2 regions of the Psychrobacter sp. UBA2514 genome follow, and region 1 is predicted to be linked to the other one. Evidence: predicted binding sites of a transcription regulator. Region 1 holds the regulator's gene; the other holds the start of a gene.
What was found. Region 1 encodes PhoB, which activates phosphate uptake and scavenging genes when phosphate is short. Its sites were predicted from a motif close to TGTCATNAANCTGTCATAA; they were not measured.

Region 1 (4,441 bases):
GTCAGTCGTGTACTCGGCGTACTGATTAAGGCAGTTGTATTGATAGGATTCTTATTTGTCTTTGATAAGCTGCTACCCAGCATTAGCGAGCAGACCCAATCATTTGTGGTCGCCAAGTGGCAGCAGATGAGCCTATTACAACAAGAACTGCCAACAGAAAACAGTCTCCCCAGTCCACTGCCAGAGAAAAACCTGACGGACACTTGGGGTGCGGCACGCAGTCAAGGGCGCTCACATGAAGGCATCGATATCTTTGCAGAACGTGGCACGCCGATACAGTCAACCACGCAGGGAATTGTGAGTAAGGTTGGTGAGAATAACTTGGGTGGGCGCGTGGTCGTCGTGGTAGGGCCTGGCGGTGCTGGTCATTATTATGCGCATCTAGAAGACTATGCCGATATTGCGCCCAATGATTGGGTCAATCAAGGCGATATTATCGGCTATGTGGGTGATAGCGGTAATGCAAAAGGGACACCGCCACATGTACATTACGGTATTTATATCAATGGCAGTGCCGTCAACCCTTACCCGCTTTTGCAAAAAGACTAGGTATACTAAATTAGTCATGCTAAATAAATCCGCATGACGAGTCTAAACAATATGGGGCAATGCCTGTACTAATTTGTCGCAGCCGACCTTACATACGCGGCTGGAAATACCACGCTAAATGTCGACCCCTCTCCCTCTATTGAGTCAATCTGCAACTGCGCTTCGTGCTGATGCAAAACGTGCTTCACGATAGCCAGCCCTAATCCTGTACCGCCTGTGGCACGACTACGCCCTTTATCAATACGATAAAAGCGCTCCGTCAAACGCGCAATATGTTCTGGTGCGATACCAAGTCCATCGTCCTCAACGGCAAATCGGCACCCATCCGATGTCTGCGTCCAACTGATGGTAATATTACCGCCTTTTGGCGTATATTTAATCGCATTGATGACTAAGTTGGACAAGGCGCTGATCAAGTACACCTCTGACCCATATAACCCATCATAAGTATCTATGTGCAAATGAATGGTGTGCTTGTACGCTTGGTTATATGCCTGTGCATCATCATAGATATTGGTGAGGAGTTTGGTCATATCGACATCATTAAACTCATGCGTCTCTTCGATTTCAATCTTGGAGAGCAGTAATAAGTCATTTACGATTCGATTCATACGGGCTGTTTGCTGGGTCATCAGCTCAAAACCGCGACGCCACTGCGGCGGCATGTCTGGTTGGTGAGAGAAGTTCTCCAAATAGCCCATCATTACTGTCAGCGGTGTGCGTAGCTCGTGCGAGACATTCGCCACGAAGTCTTGGCGCATTTGCTCTAAATGCTGCACGCGGGTCACATCATAAATAAATAATAGCTTCTCATCACCAAAAGGCGTGAGCTCACACTTTAGATAACGACTGGGATCGCGCCACGATTCTATATGAATACCATCATTGGGCAGGGTGGTGTTTTGATAGTACTGGCGAAACTCGGGCACAATGATAAAGTCAAACACACTTTGGCCTTTGTCAGCTGGCTGCAGTGACAAGAGATCCTGCGCCGCCTGATTCCACCACTCTAACCCATCATCTTCATTCAGTAAGATGACCGCATCTCGCAATGCTCGCAGCGCACTTCTGATTTTCTCTAATTGCTCCGCCGCATTTTGGCTAGCGATTTGTACTGGCGCATCTTGCTGGTCATTATTATAGTTATGGTCTTTTTTCTTTTTTGCTGGCGCTATCTTGTTCATTTCTTATCCTTACCACTATCCGCTATTTTATTTATTGTTATGGTGGCATTGTTCATACAAGATCAAGTTATCAAAAATCAACTTATATAAGATTAGCTTGGCTCAATAAGACTAGAGAACCGATAGCCTGTACCGCGCACCGTTTGTATCAATGTATCACAATCATAAGGGCGCAATAGTTTACGTAGACGCTTGATATGTACATCAATGGTTCGATCTTCGATATAAACGTTACCGCCCCAAACCTGATCGAGCAGCTGCGTTCTTGTGTAAGCGCGCTCTGGGTGACTCATAAAAAATGCTAATAAGCGATATTCTGTTGGGCCGACCTCGATGACTTTTCCTGCGGCTGTCACGCGCTGGCTTTTGGTATCGAGACTCAGCTGACCAATTTCGATAGGCTTGTCGCTACTCATCGCGCTACTACGGCGCAAGACCGCTTTGATTCTGGAAATCAGCTCGCGCGTCGAAAAAGGCTTAGTCATGTAATCATCTGCACCTGCATCGAGGCCGTGAACCTTGCTGTCTTCTTCGCTTTTGGCCGTTAGCATAATGACGGGTATCTCAGAGAGCATCTCATCGCTTTTGAGCATACGACAAAAATCAACACCGCTCTTGTCTCCGGGCAACATCCAATCTAATAATATTAATGACGGTCTATGATCGACCACTTGCTGATGCGCTTCTGATACGTCAGCCGCTTGTAGGCTATCAAACCCAGCCATTTCTAGCGTCATCACAACCATTTCACGAATCGCAGGTTCATCTTCAACAATCAAAATTTTCTCATTATACATAGGACATTCTCGGTGTTAGCGGACAAAATCTGGCATATAAAAAGGCGATAAATACTCACCAGTCTCTATCTATTAAACGGATTAATTATGACAGCCTGATGACACTCTGATGTCAGATCTCCAATAGAAAATTAAGTGGTCCATCATTGATGCTTTCAACTTGCATATCAGCGCCAAACTGACCAGTGGCTACATTCGGATACTGGGTTTTGGCATAGTCGATGAGTTGCTCGAACAGCGCTTGGGCCGCATCAGGTGCCATCGCGCCACCAAAGTCAGGGCGGCGACCTTTATCCGTTTTTGCCATCAGCGTAAATTGTGACACTAATAACAATCCGCCGCCGACTTGCTGGACGTTTTTATCCAGTTTACCAAATTTGGCAGGATCGTCATCATTTTCAAAAATACGATAGGTCAATATTTTGTCAATCATTCGCTTGGCGGCGGCGAAATCATCATCATGACCCAACCCAATATAGGCCAATATCCCATGATCAATTTTGCCAACACAATGCTCATCGATAGTGACGCTGGCACGGCTCACTCGTTGTATCAGTGCTTTCATTTACGACCTTCTTTATTTATAAATGGCTTACAGTTTATGGTCAGACAATAATACGCTGTCCATGATAAAATATGGCCATTAACTTGCCTATGCAATAATGACATCACATCCTATTTTGGTAGCCTTATTATGAATGTATTTACCACCTTACAACAGCTGGTACCGCAGCAAAAGCTCAGTAAAGTCGCTGGACGTTTGGCCGCCAGTCGTCATCCTTATGTCAAACGCACCTTTATCCGTGGTTTTGCCAAAGCTTATAATATCAGCCTAGATGAGTATGAGCGCCAGAGCCTTAATGCTTATGAGAGTTTTAATGACTTTTTTACCCGTGAACTAAAAGAAGATGCTCGCACCATCGATACCACCGCAAACGGCATCGTTAGTCCTGCTGACGGTATCATCTCTCAGCTTGGGCAAATTAAAGATCATAAAATGCTACAAGCCAAAGGGCGTCACTATGACGTTGGCCAATTGCTTGCTGATAGCGAAGATGGCCGTTATTTTGCCGATGGTAGTTTTGCGACAATCTACCTAGCACCTAGCAATTACCACCGTGTTCATATGCCATTTGCCGGTACGCTGACCAAGACTCGCTATGTCCCTGGTACGCTGTTTTCGGTCAACAATACCACGGCAGCTAATGTGCCGGACTTGTTTGCACGTAATGAGCGTTTGATCTGCATGTTTGATACCAAGTATGGCAAAGCGGCCGTTGTCATGGTAGGCGCTATGATTGTCGCTGGTATCGAAACCGTCGCCACTGGCAAAATTACCCGCACGGATGATATACAAGAAGCGGATCACGATATGCAGTTTGCGGCAGGCGAAGAGCTTGGTCGTTTTTATTTAGGATCAACGGCTATCGTAGTGTTGCCAAAAGCAGCAAAAGCCGACTGGCAAGAGACCATGAAAGCCAATAGTTTTGTAAAAATGGGTCAATTACTGGGTGTCACGAAACCGTAATTTATTTCTAATATAATAAAAAATAAAAGCCCAGTGAAGCGTATATCACAATGCTCAACTGGGCTTTTTTATACCTAGCGTTTTTATAGATTTACGCGTCGATCAACCATCCTTGCTGGGTCGCATAGTCAATATTGTGTGATAGCCATTTATGAATAGGAGCAAAGCTGTCTTGAATGAACGCATGTGCACCTGCGACTTGACTACGTGTCACTCCAAGCTCACGCCACGTTTTGCCTTCAGTATTTAAGTTGAGCAAAAATGGCAGTAAGCGATCGACCACTTTGAGTAGCGCAGTCTCTTTACTACTGCCTGTCTCTTGCGCCTCCCAAATCTCACTCAAATTGCCAATCCCATTGCCGCGTTCGCCTTGCAATCTGGCG
Region 2 (4,441 bases), on a different contig from region 1:
AGTCCATGTTTTCTTTGATACGGTTCATCGCCACGTGTCCAGGGCCTTCAATCATCACCTGTACGTCGTGCTCCCATGCCACTTTGGTCAATTCTCCAAGGGTGCGTAGCTCACCGAACTGCGCTTCATCATTGGCATCTTGCAAGCAGCCGGGGCGTAGGCCATCACCTAGACTGAACGCCACATCGTATTGCTTCATAATCTCGCAGATATCTTCAAAATGCGTGTATAAAAAGCTCTCTTTGTGATGCGCCAGACACCACTGCGCCATGATAGAGCCACCGCGTGAGACGATACCTGTCAAACGCTTTGCGGTGAGCGGTACATAGCGGAGCAGGACGCCTGCGTGAATGGTAAAGTAATCCACACCTTGCTCGGCTTGCTCGATCAAGGTATCACGGAATATCTCCCACGTCAGATCTTCAGCGACGCCATCGACTTTTTCTAAGGCTTGATAAATCGGTACGGTACCAATCGGCACAGGCGAGTTACGGATTAGCCATTCGCGGGTTTCGTGAATGTGATTGCCCGTCGATAAATCCATGATGGTATCCGCGCCCCAACGCGTGGCCCACGTCATTTTGGAGACTTCTTCATCGATCGATGAGCCGAGCGCTGAGTTGCCGATATTGGCATTGATTTTTACCAAAAAGTTACGCCCGATAATCATTGGCTCAGATTCAGGGTGGTTGATGTTGTTGGGGATAATTGCGCGTCCAGCGGCTACTTCATCACGGACAAACTCAGGGGTGATAATTTTGGGCATATTGGCACCGAAGCTCTCACCCTCATGTTGACGCATGTCAGTCAGTTCATGCTGCTTTTGCGTCTCACGTATCGCAATATATTCCATCTCAGGGGTAATGATGCCGCGACGCGCGTAGTAAATCTGCGTGACGTTTTTCCCTGCTTTGGCACGGCGCGGTTTGTCAATATGAGCAAACCTGAGGTTGGCAGTACTGATGTCACGAGCACGCGCTTGCCCGTACGAGCTAGATAGACCGCTTAGTTGCTCGGTATCACCGCGCTCAGCGATCCAGTTTTCACGCAGTTTGGGTAGACCGCGGGTCAGATCAATCTCGACATTGGGGTCAGTGTACACACCTGAAGTATCGTACACATAAAAAGGCGGATTGTGCTCGCCATCCTTATCACCCGTACCGCCAACTGGCGTATCCGTTAAGCTGATTTCACGCATCGGTACTTGAATATCAGGCCGTGAGCCTTCGATATAGACTTTGCGCGAGGCGGGTAGGATACGGTGTAAGTCGCGCGCGTCTTCTTCAAAGCGTGCATCACTGGCGGCGCGGTGGGCAGGCGTTTTTAGTGCGTCGGCTTTTTTATCGGCTTTGGTGTCTGATACGAGAGGTATGTTATCGGCTGGGTTGTGCGTTTGGACTTGTGATGCCGCTGAGGCACTGTCAAAAGAGCTGCTGTTTGAAATAGTCATATGCTGTCCTAGCGTGTTGGTTTTTGAATAAAAGCAACACCGCCAGTAGCTGCGGGGCAAACACTCGTCATTCAGACAAATTTATATTATCAACACCTAACAGCGAGCAAAGAAGTTGTCGCGGTTAATGGTCATCAAATAGTGGACGCCCCTTTCTATCTTCTCTCGTTATCTACGTATGCGGCGTGCATCGTTAGACAATAGCGATGATAAAAAAGTATTTCTACGCGTCCGTTGTCATCAATAACAACGTGCTTAAGACTTCCCTGCGTCGGTACTAACCGCATCAGGTTCGGCGGGTGATCTCTCAGCGAATGTAGATAAGCGGCTACTTTTATCAATGTTTAACTATAAACGTTTAATAAAGTAGGCCAATGCTACACCGCACCCCGAGTCTGTCAGTGTTGTAAATCTTCTTCATACTAACAAAATTCTGCGTTAACGGCTAATGGAATTTGGATGAAAATATCAGGCGCTTATTTTGCTATTTAGCATGGATACAAAGAACAGGAGTTATTGATAGTAATTAAAATTCCTTGATATTACTGATACTTAGAGGCGATTGCTAAATATTGTGTAAAGCGAATGCAGGATTTGAGAGGTTGTCATTAAACTGTCATAAAGATTTGGCAAGATAACGCTCATATCACAAACAATGCTTTTTTATATCGTTGTTAAATTTTAGGAGTCCTACATGCGTTATTCGTTATTAGCAGTGGCCGTTAGTTGTACATTAATGCTTACGGCGTGTAATAAGTCAACAGAGACGGCAGAACCAGCTGCTGATACGACCAGTAGCGCCGCTACCACGGCTGAAACCACCACTCAGACTCAGGCAACGCCTTCTGCTGACACGGGTTTCAAATCTGCTGAAAACATCGCCATGAATATCACAGGTGCAGGCGCATCATTCCCGCAGCCGATCTATGCCAAATGGTCTTCTGACTATAACGCTGCCACAGGTGGCCAAGTCAACTATCAATCTATTGGCTCATCTGGTGGTATCAAACAAATCCAATCAAAAACCGTCGATTTTGGTGCTTCTGATGCGCCATTAACACCTGAAGAGCTTGAAGAGTCTGGTCTTATCCAGTTCCCAACCGTGATTGGTGGCGTTGTGCCAATCGTTAACATCGATGGCGTTGAGCCAGGTCAGTTGAAGCTAGATGGTGAAACCTTAGCCAATATCTATCTGGGTAAAATCAATAACTGGAATGATCCTGCGATCAAAGCCTTGAACCCAGATTTGACTTTGCCAGATGCCGCCATCACCACAGTATTCCGCTCAGATGGTTCAGGTACGACGTTTAACTTTACCGATTATCTCGCCAAGGTATCACCAGATTGGAAAGACAGCGTTGGGGTTGATAAAACGGTCAAGTGGCCAACCTCTGCGACTGGTGCAGGTGGTAAAGGTAATGAGGGCGTCTCAAGCTACGTCAACCGCATGAAAAACTCTATCGGCTATGTGGAGTATGCCTACGCCAAGCAAAACAACATGTCACATGCCGCGCTTAAAAATGCCGCGGGCAATATCGTGCAGCCATCTGCTGAAACCTTTGCCGCCGCTGGTGACATCGATTGGTCACAACAAGAAGGCTTTTATAAAGTCATCACCAACTCTGAGACGGATCAAGCATGGCCAATCGCTGCTGCTACTTTCATCTTAGTACACAAGCAACCAGAGAATCCTCAGCAAGTCGCTGGCGTGTTGAACTTCTTTGACTGGGCGTATACCCAAGGTGATGATGATGCCATGGCGCTAGACTATGTCCCATTCTCTGATACAGCAGTGGCTCTATTCAAAGAGAAATGGAATGAGGTCAAAGGTAGCGATGGACAGCCTGTTTATAAGCCAGCGCAATAAACGATCTGTACAAGCTGCTGCTTAATGACTTTTTGATCTCCTCTTAAGCCACTATTCTCCGGTAGTGGTTTGAGAGGTTTTATCACAGCAAATTTGACCAAAACACTAATCGCTATGTTTCACGATAACCATTAGTACGGATACAAGTTGCGTTTGCTGTCATAAAACGAAATGAACCCCCTGGTTTTTTGAATTCACCCATTCAATGCTGAGACACTTATGACAGACTTAAGGTCCCAACTGGCTAAACAAAAACGTTACGACGCTTTATTTGTCAACTCTACCAAAGCGTTTGCCATACTCGTCCTCCTATCGTTAGGGGGCATTTTGGTGTCTCTGATTGTTGGGGCGTGGCCGAGTATCCAAGAGTTTGGTCTGGGGTTTTATAGCAGTAATAATTGGGATACGGTTGCCAATGAGTACGGGGCACTCGCGCCTATTTATGGCACCTTGGTGACGTCATTTATCGCGATTGTTATCGCTGTACCAGTCAGTTTTGGTATTGCGATATTTTTGACCGAAATGTGTCCAAAGTTCCTCAAAAAACCGCTTGGCATTGCCATTGAGCTGTTGGCAGGTATTCCTTCTATCATTTATGGGATGTGGGGCTTGTTTGTCTTTGCGCCTTTCTTTGGTGAGCATATTCAGCCATGGTTTATTGAGCATGTGGGCCCGCTACCGATCATCGGTAAGCTGTTTACAGGCGCACCCATGGGACTAGGGATGTTTACCGCGTCCTTGGTACTTGCCATCATGATTATCCCTTTTATCGCTGCCACCATGCGTGATGTTTTCTCTGTGGTGCCAGATCTACTCAAAGAGTCGGCCTACGGTATGGGTGCGACGACGTGGGAAGTGATGTTCAAGATTATCTTGCCTTATACCAAAGCGGGTGTCGTTGGCGGCGTGATTTTGGGACTGGGTCGTGCGCTCGGTGAGACCATGGCAGTGACTTTCTTGATCGGTAATGCGTTCAATATCAGCCCAAGTCTATTTACTTCTGGTGTGACCATCACCTCAGCATTGGCCAATGAGTTTGCCGAAGCGTCAAGTGAGCTGCATCTAGCATCTTTACTACATCTGGGCTTAATCTTGTTTATTATCACCTTCATCGTGCTGTCGTT

Region 2: the regulator PhoB is predicted to act here: its motif matches at 2,054-2,072, upstream of pstS (phosphate ABC transporter substrate-binding protein PstS).

The regions. Positions count from the first base shown of each region.
Region 1 is NZ_DDNS01000022.1:50,770-55,210, reverse strand. It holds gene B3V51_RS07730 (M23 family metallopeptidase) at 1-549, shown strand, start outside; gene phoR (phosphate regulon sensor histidine kinase PhoR) at 618-1,733, opposite strand; gene phoB (phosphate regulon transcriptional regulator PhoB) at 1,826-2,530, opposite strand; gene dtd (D-aminoacyl-tRNA deacylase) at 2,643-3,095, opposite strand; gene asd (archaetidylserine decarboxylase) at 3,225-4,058, shown strand; gene B3V51_RS07705 (HD domain-containing protein) at 4,150-4,441, opposite strand, start outside.
Region 2 is NZ_DDNS01000012.1:36,177-40,617, reverse strand. It holds gene thiC (phosphomethylpyrimidine synthase ThiC) at 1-1,450, opposite strand, end outside; TPP riboswitch at 1,697-1,852, opposite strand; gene pstS (phosphate ABC transporter substrate-binding protein PstS) at 2,145-3,317, shown strand; gene pstC (phosphate ABC transporter permease subunit PstC) at 3,537-4,441, shown strand, end outside.